Linked DNA regions of Cystobacter fuscus. The protein of the gene in region 1 interacts with the protein of each later gene in a pairwise test. Links are inferred from orthologs where the notes say so. Each region holds a gene or a part of one and is shown in the gene's direction. Other genes may lie near its edges. The genes, in order: CYFUS_RS49225 and topA.

The links.
Region 2: the proteins of CYFUS_RS49225 (region 1) and topA interact in binary tests that used the Escherichia coli proteins (3 or more experiments, as listed by UniProt). The link is inferred for Cystobacter fuscus from one-to-one orthologs.

Annotation. Positions count from the first base shown.
Region 1 is NZ_CP022098.1:12,117,936-12,124,085, forward strand. Bases 1,080-3,969 are described here. They hold CYFUS_RS49225 (YigZ family protein), read left to right. Parts: upstream 1,080-2,156; coding sequence 2,157-2,783; downstream 2,784-3,969. Other genes in these bases: gor (glutathione-disulfide reductase), read right to left, coding at 1,080-1,333; CYFUS_RS49220 (DoxX family protein), read right to left, coding at 1,559-1,996; CYFUS_RS49230 (hypothetical protein), read right to left, coding at 2,777-3,409; CYFUS_RS49235 (hypothetical protein), read right to left, coding at 3,421-3,969. Also shown: more of gor, read right to left, coding at 1-1,079; more of CYFUS_RS49235, read right to left, coding at 3,970-5,079; CYFUS_RS49240 (SDR family NAD(P)-dependent oxidoreductase), read right to left, coding at 5,138-6,121.
Region 2 is NZ_CP022098.1:8,091,434-8,097,854, reverse strand. The notes cover bases 1,308-4,468. They hold topA (type I DNA topoisomerase), read left to right. Parts: upstream 1,308-1,667; coding sequence 1,668-4,268; downstream 4,269-4,468. Other genes in these bases: CYFUS_RS32635 (TraR/DksA family transcriptional regulator), read right to left, coding at 4,323-4,468; CYFUS_RS32645 (DNA-processing protein DprA), read left to right, coding at 1,308-1,659. In the rest of the region: CYFUS_RS32650 (LysM peptidoglycan-binding domain-containing protein), read left to right, coding at 1-326; more of CYFUS_RS32645, read left to right, coding at 526-1,307; more of CYFUS_RS32635, read right to left, coding at 4,469-4,712; methylenetetrahydrofolate--tRNA-(uracil(54)-C(5))-methyltransferase (FADH(2)-oxidizing) TrmFO, read left to right, coding at 4,945-6,342; CYFUS_RS32625 (gliding motility protein), read left to right, coding at 6,339-6,421. UniProt on the Escherichia coli protein: Releases the supercoiling and torsional tension of DNA, which is introduced during the DNA replication and transcription, by transiently cleaving and rejoining one strand of the DNA duplex.

The DNA of each region.
Region 1 (6,150 bases):
GGGTGACGAACTCCTCGGCCACCGTGGGGTGGATGCCCACCGTGGCGTCGAGCTGCTTCTTCGTGACGCCACACTTCAACGCCACCGCCAGGCCCTGGATGATTTCCGGCGCGTCCGCGCCCACCATGTGGATGCCCAGCACCCGGTCGCTCTCCCGCGCGACGATGACCTTGAGCATCACCCGCTCGTCACGCCCGCTCAGCACGTGCTTCATGGGCCGGAAGCTGGACACATACACGTCCACCGCGCCGAACTTCCCACGCGCCTCGCGCTCGGTGCACCCCACCGTACCCACCGGCGGCTGGCTGAACACCGCCGAGGCCACCCCCGTGTGGTCCATCCGCGTGGGATTGTCATGGAAGAGCGTCTCGGCCACCGCGCGCCCCTCGGCGATCGCCACCGGTGTGAGGTTGATGCGGTCCGTCACGTCGCCCACCGCGTAGATGCTCTCCACCCGGGTGCGCGACCCTTCATCCACCTTCACCGCGCCCCGCTCGTTCAACTCCACCCCCACCTCCTCCAACCCGAGCCCCTTCGTGTTGGGCACCCGCCCCGTGGCGAACAACACCGTGTCCACCTCGAGTGTCTCCAGGCCCGTGAGCACACTCAACGTCCCATCCGCCTGCTTCTCGATGCCTCGCAGCAGGCTCTCGGTGCGCAAGCCAATCCCCTTCTTGCGCATCTCCTCGGCGAGCACCGCGCGCACGTCGTCATCGAAGCCGCGCAGCACCGTGCCGCCGCGCAGGAACATCGTCACCCGCGACCCCAATGCGTTGAAGATGCCCGCGAACTCCACCCCGATGTAGCCCCCACCCACGATGGCCACCCGGCGCGGCAGCTCTGGCAGCCGCAGCGCCCCGTCCGAGGTGATGACATGCTCGATGCCGGGAAGCTGGGGCAGGAAGGGATGCGAGCCCGTGGCCACCAGGATGTACCTGGCCGTGTAGCGCTGGCCGTTCACTTCCACCGTGTGCGCATCCACCACCCGGCCCCGGCCCTCGATGAGCCGCACGCCGGATTCGTGCAGCAGCCGCCGGTACACCCCATCCAATCGCTCGAGTTCCCGGTCCTTGCCCGCCTGGAGTTTCTTCCAATCGAAGCCGGGCTCGGCGACGGACCAGCCATGGCCCACCGCGTCCTCGAACTCCGCGCGGAAATGAGCGCCATAGACGAGCAGCTTCTTGGGCACACAACCGCGGTGCACGCAGGTGCCGCCCACCGCCTGGTCCTCGCACAGCGCGACCCGGGCGCCGTACCCGCCCGCCCGGCGGCTCGCGGCCACGCCTCCCGAGCCCCCTCCAATGGTGAACAGGTCGAAGTCATATTCCGGCATGGGCTCTTCCTCGCGAGGGGTCGGGTTCAGCCTTCAAGACCACACGATGGGCATGCCCCCGGACGCGTGTCCTCCATGCAGAGGACGGGAGTGCCCACCCCTCCAGCAAGGAAGCGGCCTCACACGCCCGGGAGGCCAGGGCCCCTGACCTTGAGTGCCTGGGAACCCTTGCACGATAGGGCCTCGTCACCGAGGCCGTGCTCTCCGCGACCGGGACGTGAGGGTTCAGGGGTCGCGCCGCAGCGGCACCAGCGCGCGGATCCGCGCGTCGCGCAGGTAGAGCCCCGCCCACACCACCACGCCAATGATGATGGGGCTGGTGAACGGGTCCGAGATGCGCACGTGCGTCGCGACGGCCCCTCCGAGGTAGGCCGTGAGCAGCAGGGCACCCAACACGGCGGTGCGCGGCACCGCGTAGAGCACCACGCAGAGCAACTCGACGACGCCGATGGGGACCAGCGTGGACAGTGGGTAGCCCTGCTTCTCCTGCCAACCTTGGACCACCTGCGGATTCTGGGACAGCTTCATCACGGCGCTCATCAGGAACAAGGCCACGGACAGGCCCGACACGGCGCGTCCGATCCACAGCATGGTCTTGCTGGTGGTGGGAGCCGAGGAGGAGGGAGGAGACGACAGGGTGGAGGCTTCGGCGGGGGTGGACATCGGGGGGCTCCCAGCGGCGGAGAGAGACTTCTGGATGGGGTGAACCGAACGAATGCCCGGCTGAATAGCGACCGGACGGGGCGCGCGCAAGGAGACACGGAAGGTGAATTTCCACGCCGGAGCGTGCAACCAGCGTCCGAGGCCGTAGAGTGGACGGGGGATGGAAGCCAAACGCTACCTCGTGCCCGCGCGCGTCCACCGGGTCGAGCAGGAGTTGCAGAAGAGCCGCTTCCTCACCACGGCCGCTCCGGCGCCCACGGTGGAGGAGGCCCGGGCCTTCATCGCCCGCGTGCGCGAGGAATTCCCCGACGCCACCCACAACTGCTGGGCCTATGTCGCGGGTCCGCCCGGCTCCACCGCCCAGGTGGGCATGAGCGACGATGGCGAGCCTCACGGCACCGCCGGCCGGCCCATGCTCAATGCCCTGCTCCACGGCGGCGTGGGCGAGGTGGCCGTCGTCGTCACCCGCTATTTCGGAGGCACGCTGCTGGGCAAGGGCGGGCTCGTGCGCGCCTATACCGGGTGCGTGCAACAGGCACTCGAGAGCCTTCCCACCCTCGAGCGCGTGCCCAAGGCACGTCTGGCCATCGAAATCGAATACGCGAGCGTGGACGGGTTGCGCCGCATGCTCCCCGCCCACGAAGCGGAGCTGGTGTCCGAGGAGTACGCCGCCACCGTGGGCTACCAGCTCCTGCTACCCGTCTCGCGGCTGGAAGCCTTCCGCAAGGCGCTGCTCGACCTGACCCTAGGCGAGGTGCTCATCGAGGTGCTCGAGCCCCGTCAGTAGATGATGCAGTCGAACTTCTCGATGACGGCCCGGAGTTCTTCCGGGGTGGTCTCCATCCGCTTGGCTACCGAAGGAGCGTGATAGGTCAACGATTTGGTGGGAGCTGGTTGGGTGTGAAGCTCCTCCACGGTGACACGCCCAAATCGGCCCGGCCATCTGACGCTGCTCAACTCGGAGGCACGGCCGATGGGGTCCACGAAGGTGAAGCAGGGCCACTTGGGAAAGCGTAGGGTGGAGGGATCACACCCCATGATGCGGCAGCCATCCATCCAAGCCTCGGTGAAGTCGCAGTCCTCGATGGAACCGTGCTGATACCACGGCAGGCTGCTGTACTCAGGCCAGAGGCCGAAGTCGCACCCTGTCAGCCACCCCTTGAACCGGCAGCCCTTGAGGGACGCGGCCACCCAGCTCTGGAAATTCTTCAACTCCTGCTTCACCTCGAAGGTGCAGTCGCTGAAGCGGGGCTGCTTGAGGCTCAGGCGCCGAGCGGACACCTTCAGCACCAGGGTACAGTTTCTCAGCGTCAGCTTGGGACCGAGGATGTAGTTCGCCTTCTTGTCCGTCAGTTCCAACCGCTCGTTTTCGATTTCCTGGTCTTCGAAGACGACGTTACCGAGCGAATCCATCGCCGCCCCTTTCAAAAGGCGAGCATCCGGAAGAACTCGCCCGCCATGCGCCTGCCATGCCGCGCCAGATTCGACGCCGATCCGGAGAGAATCTCGTATCGGGTGCCCGTTGCCGGGTCAACCACGTCGATGCCCTTACTCAGGCTGAAGTCGTAGAGGTGCTCGAACTGCGCTTTCACCTTCGTTTGCACGTAGCGCCCCCGGGCCTCGCGCTCCAACAGCCGCGCCAGCCAATACTCGCCCTTGTCCAGAGCAGTTTTGATGGCCTCCTTCTCCGCGTCCGAGAGTCTATCGGGCCCCCACTCCTTGGAGGCCCTGGTGACGGCCTCCTGGAGCATGTCCCCCACCTTGTCCTGGGCGGGAATGTCCGCGGCCGATTTGCCGCGTGGCAGGTGCCAACGCTGCCCATCACTGAGTTCCACCTGCCGGTTGCCGCCCCGGTGGCGAATGACGGTTTCCGCGAAGCGGCCCCCAGGAGCCTTCGCCTTCCCACTACCCAGCCCCTTCTTGAACATCACCACGGCCATGGGGCCTTGCGGTGAGGTGGCCACCGTCTCCACCGCCGCGATGGCGTGGGCCAGCGCCCCCTCCGTCACGAGTGCCGTCTCTTCAGCCTCCACCCGGCTCATGACAGCAGCGCCCCCCTGTGCCTTCCACTGTCTCCCCGCAAGGTTGAAGCCCGGAAGCGACTTCACCCGCGGCAGCACCTGCCCCAGCGTGTGCCCGCTCAGCGTGGCTACCGCCAGAATCATCGCCCGTGCCGCGTCCTCGCCCAGCACTCGGCCGAAGTCCTCTCCCGCCGCGCGCAGTTCCTCGAAGGTGCTGGCGTGGTGCGCCGTGTCGGCCAGACGAGCCCAGCCATCCATCAGCCCGTACACCGTCTCGAGGCCCAGGTAGCTCATGAGAAGGACGGTGAGGGTGGCGGCCAGTGCCTTGGTCGTCGGCTCGGGCACCACCCACATCATGCAGTAGAGGGCCACCGTCCAGACGACCATGGAGACGATCGCCCGCGCGTCGAGCAACTCTCGCCCCAGGGCCGCGCGCGTCTCATCAAACACGGTGCCAAAAGCCAGCGCCAGGGCCAAGGTGCGCCGGTCATCGGTGCGCAGCCAGGCGTCGTCGTCCAGCAGGCCCAGGCAGTCACCGCCCCCCTGGTGCTCACACCACCGGAGGTACTTCTCCTTGAGGGCTTGTTCAGCTTGGGGCGTGAGGACAACCAGGCCCTCCTGGCGCTCGGGAATGAAGGTGAAACCCTCGCCTCGGTACTGCTCCAGCTTCCAGACTCCCGTCGCCGCCACCCAGGGGGCGTCTGGTGACGGATCCAAGAGGCTGAGCAGTTCGTGTGCGGCCTGCCGTGGTGTCTTGTGCTTCAGCCGCACGTCCCGGGACAGGCGCAGGAAAGCCCGCTGGAACTCGGCCCTGGAAATGCGCACCGGCCGGGTGGAGACAGGGCCAGGCTCCAGGAAGTCCACGGCGTATACGGTAGCGGACTCGAGGCCGGGCTCCGCCTTGAGGGCCTCACCCACCTTGGGAGCCGGTGGGGGGACGCGATCCCGTGGAGTGCCCGTGGCGCAGGCGGATTGGAGAAAGAGGACAAAGAGGAACCAGCCGCACAGCAAGGGACGGAACTGAGCGGCAGGCAGGCGCGGACCAGCAGGTCGGGTGGACACGGCTCACCTTACACCGAGACCACCTGACCGCCTCGGATGCCCGTCCTCCCGTGCGAGCCTAACGGGCCGCGCGCGCGAGCCTCGCCACGCCCAGCACCGCGCCCCCCGCGAGCGCCGCGATGGCCGCCGTCGCCGAGAAGCGCTTCCAGCGCGGCGTGGCTGGCACCGGGCCATAGGGGCCCATCACCCGGGGCATCGGCTGGAAGAGATTGCCCTCGAGGCGCGCCACCGACTGCTCGCGCATCTGCATGCGCTTGCCCCAGCGGCCGAGGATGAAAGTCCCCAGGAAGGGCACAATCGTATCCATCACCAGGATGAGCCAGCCCTGGAGGAACACGGGCACGAGCGTCCTGCCCGGTGACCTCGCGGCCCGCACCACCGCCCGCGCCACCACGTCCACGTCATACGTGGGTGGCACCGGCTTGGGCGCCCGGCTGAACATCGTCGGCGCGTGCGCGAACATGTTCGACGACACCGAGGGCACCAGGATGTTGGACACCTGGATGTCCGTGTCCGACAGCTCCAGTTTCAGCGACTTGGCCCAGCCGAGCGTCGCGTGCTTGCTCGCCGAATACGTGGACAACAGCGGCGCCCCACCCTTGGACAGCATGGATTGGACGTTGAGGATGTGGCCGCTGCCCTGGTGCCGGAAGTGCGGCAACACCGCCCGCGCAAAGCGCATGAAGCCAAAGCAATTCACGTCGAATACCCGCGTGATGTGCTCCCACGGCAGCTCGTCGAAGAGGCCGTAGGACTGCACTCCCGCATCGTTCACCAACAGATCCACCCGCCCATAGTGCGCCACGCACTCGCGCACCACGTGCTCCACGTCCGATTGCACCGTCACGTCCCCGGGCACCGCGATGCACTCGCCCCCCTTCGCCTGGATGTCCTGGCACAGCCGCGCGAGCGCCTCCTCCGAGCGCGCCGTCACGCACAGCCGCACCCCCGCCTCCCCCAGCCGGACCGCCGCCTGCCACCCCACCCCGCTCGACGCCCCCGTCACGATGGCGACCTGGCCCCTCAATTCCTGGCGACCCATGCCCCCTCCTCCTGTCCGGCTCCGCGCCA
Region 2 (6,421 bases), 4.0 Mb from region 1 along the record:
CCGCGCTCGTGCCCTACCTGAGCCTCAACGCGGAGCATCACATCCTGGTGATCGACCGGGGCAGCGCCGATGGCGTCCAGGCGGGCAACACCTTCACCATCACCCGCCAGGGAGATCCCGCCCGGCAGGAAGTGCTCAAGCTGGAGCTGCCCATCGGCAAGAAGAACCAGCAGGCGCCGCTGCCCACGGAGGACGTCGCCCTGTGCCTCGTCACCGAGGTCAAGGAGCGCACCTCCAACTGCCTCATCGTCCGCTCCCTCCAGGAAGTGGGCCCCGGCGACCCGGTGGTGATGCGCGTGGACTCGGCCCCCACCGCCCAGCGCTGACTCGCCCGCCTCCCCGCCTCCCCGCCTCCGTGGGCCCGTCCCGGCGTCCGTGTGGACATCGCACCCACGGAATCGCCCCCCGTGAGCCCTACTTCCAGGGACGTCCCGCTTGACCACTGGCGGTCAGGTGTTTATGTGTGCCGACCTCTTTCCGTCGGATCCATCTTCTATATAGGTGGCTCGGGGAAGGGGGTGGGGCATGGTGGACGTCACGGCGAACAGCTACACGGCGGAGCAACGCGCGCTCCTGGCGCTCTGGTCGGTTCCGGGTCTGGGTCCGAGGACCCTGGAGCGGCTGCGTGCCTTTGCCAGCTCCTTTGCCAGGGGAGGGCTCGCTTCCCTGGCCGCCTGCCCGGTGAGGGACTGGCTCGCCGAGGCGCCGCTGCCGCCTCCCGTTCGCCGCCGGCTCGCCGAGGTCTCCACGCTGGAGCCGCTCGCCACCCGGCTCCTGGAGCGCTGTGCCCGGGCGGAGATGGGCCTGGCCTTCCAGGGCGAGCCCGCCTACCCGGCGCGCCTGGCCGAAACGGACGATGCCCCTCCGCTTCTGTTCTACCGGGGACAGGTCGGCCCGCCCCGGCGCCGCGCCGCGTTGGTGGGCAGCCGCCATCCGGATCAGGGATTTCTTCCCTTCGCCCGGACGTTCGCGCGGCAGGTCGCGGAAGGCGGGGTGGGGGTGGTGTCGGGTGCCGCGGCGGGGGTGGACCGGGCGTGCCACTGGGGCGCGATGGATGCCGGGGGCGAGACGTGGGCCTTCCTCGGCTCGGCGCTGGACGAGCTGGATCCCGCCCAGGCCCGGCTGCTGCCGCACTTCCTGGCCCGCGGGGGGGTGTTCTTCAGCGAACTGCCCCCGGGCGTGCGGGCGAGCACGACGACGTTTCCCCGGCGCAACCGGCTCATTTCTGGCGCGTCGGATGCGGTGGTGGTTCTTCGGGCGGGGGTGGGTTCGGGCAGTCTCTACACGGCGGAGGCGGGCCGGGCGCAGGGCCGGGTGGTGCTCGCCCTGCCCGGAGACGTGCTGAACGAGGGGGCGGCGGGGTGCAATGCGTTGTTGCGTGATGGTCACGCCCGCGCGTGTCTGTCCGTTGAAGAAGTCTGGCGGGCCGTGGGGATCCTTCCCCACCGGCACGTGCCGCCAGCGGAGGGTTCTTCGTGGGAAGAACTCTCGGTGGAAGCGAGAGGGGCCTATCAGGTGTTGAACCGGGTTCCCAAGTCATTCGATGAGGTGTTGGCCGGCAGCCAGCTCTCCCCCGCGGCGCTCACCAGCGCCCTGGTGGAATTGGAGCTGTCGGGATTCGTGATCCAGCACCCCGGCAGGTTGTTCGAGAGGGTCTGAGGAAAAGCATGGCGACGCGCACGAAGAAGACAGCGACCGCGGGCGAGCAGGAGGTCGAGGAGACGGCGGCCCCCGAGAAGCCGACCAAGAAGCCAGCGGCGCGCAAGAAGAGCGCCGCCAAGAAGAAGACCACCGCGAAGAAGGCGTCCGCGAAGAAGGCGGCGGCCAAGCGCGGCAAGAAGGGCGAGCTGGCCACGGTGGAGGCCTCCGCCGAGGACGCCGACGGCGAGGCCGAGGCTCCCCGTCGCGGCAAGGGGCCGCACTACCTCGTGGTCGTCGAGTCGCCCGCCAAGGCGAAGACGATCAAGAAGTACCTGGGCTCGGGCTACACGGTGAAGGCGAGCGTGGGCCACATCCTCGACCTGCCCAAGAGCAAGATGGGCGTGGACCTGGAGCACGACTTCGAGCCCCAGTACGAGGTGATCAAAGGCAAGGAGAAGGTGCTCAGCGAGCTGAAGAAGGCCGCCCAGGGCGTGGACAAGGTCTTCCTCGCCACGGACCCGGATCGCGAGGGCGAGGCCATCGCCTGGCACATCAACCAGCAGCTCGGCCACCCGGATGCCTACCGGGTGATGTTCAACGAGATCACCAAGCCGGCCATCCAGGAGGCCATCGCCAACCCGCGCCAGCTCAGCCAGGAGAACTACGACTCCCAGCAGACGCGGCGCATCCTGGACCGGCTCGTGGGCTATCAGATCTCGCCCATCCTCTGGAAGAAGGTGCGCCGGGGCCTGTCCGCGGGCCGCGTGCAGTCCGTGGCCGTGCGCCTCATCTGCGAGCGCGAGAGCGAGATCAAGGCCTTCGTGCCCCAGGAGTACTGGACGCTGGACGCGCTCTTGCAGGGCCAGTCCGGGCCGCCGTCCTTCAAGGCGAAGCTGTCGCGCGTGGACGGCAAGAAGGTGGACCTGAAGGATCAGGCCACCACCCAGGGCCTCGTCGCCGAGGTGAAGGACGCTCCCTTCGCCGTGTCCAAGGTGGACAAGCGCGAGCGGCGCCGCAACGCCCCCGCGCCCTTCATCACCTCCAAGCTCCAGCAGGAGGCCGCCAACCGGCTGCACTTCACCGCCAAGAAGACCATGGCGCTCGCCCAGCGGCTGTACGAAGGCGTGCTGCTCGGCGAGGAGGGCCAGACGGCGCTCATCACGTACATGCGTACGGACTCCACCCGTCTGTCCGAGCAGGCCGTGACGGGGGTGCGCGACTTCATCCTCCAGACGTACGGCCCGGACTACCTGCCCGAGGAGCCCGTCGTCTACCGCACCAAGAAGGGCGCCCAGGACGCGCACGAGGCCATCCGTCCCACCTCGCTCGAGTACCCGCCCTCCAAGGTGAAGGCCGCCTTCGACGCGATGAACGACGACATGGCCGCGGACATGTTCCGCCTCTACGAGCTCATCTGGAACCGCTTCGTGGCGTGCCAGACGAAGCCGGCCGTGTATGACCAGACGAGCGCGGACATCACCTCGGGCCGGGCCACGTTCCGCGCCTCGGGCTCCACGCTGAAGTTCCCCGGCTACCTGGCCGTCTACGGCGCCGGGCTCACCCCCGAGGAGGAGGCCGCCCAGGAGAAGGCGCGCGCCGCGGGCGACGAGAGCGCCGACGACGCCACGGGCGAGCTGCCCGTGCTCAACGAGGGCGACAGCCTCGTGCTGCAGAAGCTCATCGACGAGCAGCACTTCACCCAGCCCCCTCCGCGCTTCTCCGAGGCCACCCTCGTCAAGGAGCTGGAGGAGCGGGGCATCGGCCGCCCCTCCACCTACGCCGCCATCCTCTCCACCATCCAGGACAAGAAGTACGCGGAGAAGATCGAGGGCCGCTTCCGCCCCACGGACCTGGGCCTCATCTGCAACGACCTCCTGGTCAAGCACTTCCCCCAGGAGCTGGACGTGACGTTCACGGCCAACATGGAGGAGAAGCTGGATCAGATCTCCGAGGGCGAGGCCAACTGGAAGGCCGTGCTCAAGGACTTCTACGCGCCCTTCAAGGAGACGCTCGAGAAGGCCGAGGCGGAGATGCGCGACGTCAAGCGCGAGGAGGTGAAGACCGACGTGGCGTGCGAGAAGTGCGGCAACGTCATGGTCATCAAGTGGGGGAAGATGGGCCACTTCCTCGCGTGCTCGAACTACCCCGAGTGCAAGAACACCAAGGACTTCAAGCGCGACGCGGAGGGGAAGATCGTCATCGTGGAGGAGGAGACCACGGACGAGATGTGCGAGAACTGCGGCAAGAACATGGTCGTCAAGCGCGGCCGGTTCGGCAAGTTCCTCGCGTGCTCGGGCTACCCGGACTGCAAGACGTCCAAGCCCATCTCCATCGGCGTGACGTGCCCGGACTGCAAGCAGGGCTACCTCACCGAGCGCCGCAGCCGCTTCGGGAAGATCTTCTTCGGGTGCAACCGCTACCCCGACTGCAAGTTCGCCGCGTGGGATCGGCCGCTGCCCGAGGCGTGCCCGCAGTGCCAGTCGCCCTACCTGGTGCAGAAGTTCTCCAAGCGTGACGGCCCCTTCGTGGCCTGCCCGAACAAGGAGTGCGACTACCGCCGGCAGATCACCGAGCCCGAGGCCATCCCCCCGGCGGCCAACGGGCCCGACGCGTCCTCGGCGGCCTGAGCCTCCGCCTCTCGCGAAACCAGGGCGCTCGGGCGGACCCGAGCGCCCGTCCCGCTAGAGGGTGGGCACCGACTGGGCGTGGCCCCCGCGCGTCTCCAGCTCGTGGCTCGTCGCGTCCTCCTCGCAGCGGATGGCGAAGGGCATCGCCTCCAGCCGCTCGAGGGTGATGTCCGCGCCGCAATCCACGCACTCGCCGAACACGCCCGTGTCCATGCGACGCAGCGCGGCATCGATGAGCATCACCTCGCGCCGCTGCGTCTCCATCAGGCTGGACAGGGTGTAGTCCGCCAGCTCGGTCTGGGCCTGCTCCTCGTACTCGGGATCCCGATCCGAGTCCTTGAGGGCGGACAGCTCGCGTTGGGCTCCCTCGCTCGTGTTCAGGATGGCGCGGCGGCGGCGCTGGAGGAGGTCCCGAATTCTCATGAGGTCATTGGCTCGCGTCATGGCCTGTCGCTCCATCGAAAGGGTGCACTGCCCTGGGTTCCTGCCTCGCGGTTTCGCGAGACGAACTCGGCAAAAGTAGGAGTCCCCAAAAGGTAGGGTAACTGCCGTCGGCTGTCCCACCTGGAGCCCCGGCCGGAGAGCGAGCAGGGAAACGGGCACTGCCGGTCGGTTGGCGCGCCTGTCCGAGCGGAAGGGAGGGACAGGGCGGAAGGGGCCTGCTAACAGAGGCCGGATGGCTCGGGGCGGCGAGGGCGGCGCCCGGGAGAGAGGCAGGAAGCGGGACGTGAAGCATCAGCGGGTGACGGTGATTGGCGGGGGCCTCGCGGGCAGCGAGTGCGCCTGGCAACTGGCGAAGCGCGGGGTACCGGTGACGCTGCGGGAGATGAAGCCGCAGCGGCGCTCGCCCGCGCACAAGACGGACACGTTCGCGGAGCTGGTGTGCTCCAACTCGTTGCGCTCGGACAACCCGGAGAGCGCCATCGGCCTGTTGCACGCGGAGCTGCGCGCGCTGTCCTCGGTGATTCTGGGCTGCGCGGACACGCACCGGGTGCCGGCCGGTGACGCGCTGGCGGTGGATCGGGACGCCTTCTCGGCGGCGGTGACGCGCTCGGTGCACGAGGCGCCCGGCGTGGAGGTGGTGGCCGGCGAGGTGGAGCAGCTGCCCGAGGGCGTGGTGGTGATCGCCACGGGGCCGCTCACCTCGGACGCGCTGACGAAGGAGCTCGAGCGCTACGTGGGGGAGAAGCTCTACTTCTACGACTCCATCGCGCCCATCGTCGCCGGGGACTCCATCGACATGGACATCGCCTTTCGCGCGAGCCGCTACGGCAAGGGCGGAGGGGACGACTACATCAACCTGCCGCTCACGGCCGAGGAGTACGCGCGCTTCATCGCCGAGGTGAAGGCGGGCCAGAAGCTGCAGCCGCACAGCTTCGAGGAACCCCGGTACTTCGAGGGGTGTCTGCCCATCGAGGTGATGGTGGAGCGGGGCGAGCAGACGCTGGCCTTCGGGCCGATGAAGCCGGTGGGGCTGGTGGATCCTCGCACGGGCAAGGAGTCCCACGCGGTGGTGCAGCTGCGCATGGAGGACAAGGCGGGCACGGCGTGGAACATGGTGGGCTTCCAGACGCGGCTCACGTGGGGTGAGCAGAAGCGCATCTTCACCTCCTGCATCCCGGGCCTGGCCAACGCCGAGTTCCTGCGCATGGGGCAGATCCACCGCAACACCTTCATCGACGCGCCGCGGCTGCTGGCGAGGGACTTGTCGCTCAAGGCCGAGTCGCGGCTGTTCTTCGCGGGGCAGATCACGGGGGTGGAGGGGTACGTGGAGTCGGCGGCGTGTGGCTACCTGGCGGCGCTGGCGGTGTACGCGCGGCTCACGGGGGGCGAGTTCGTCCCGCCGCCGGCCACCACGGCGCTGGGCGCGCTCTACCGGCACGTGACGGGCGAGGCGCACCCGGAGGACTACGACTATCAGCCCTCCAACATCATCTTCGGGCTGTTTCCGCCGCTGCCGGGACGGCACAAGAAGGCGGACAAGCGGGTGAAGTACGCGGAGCGGGCGCGGGCGGACCTGGCCACGTGGCTGCCGAGCGTGCCCCCCGCCGAGGCGCCCGGGAGGACGGTATGAACCGACGAGCGGTGTGCATGGGAGCGCTGGTGGTGCTCGCGCTGGTGGGGTGCAAGCGCGGCGGGGACGACAAGGCGGC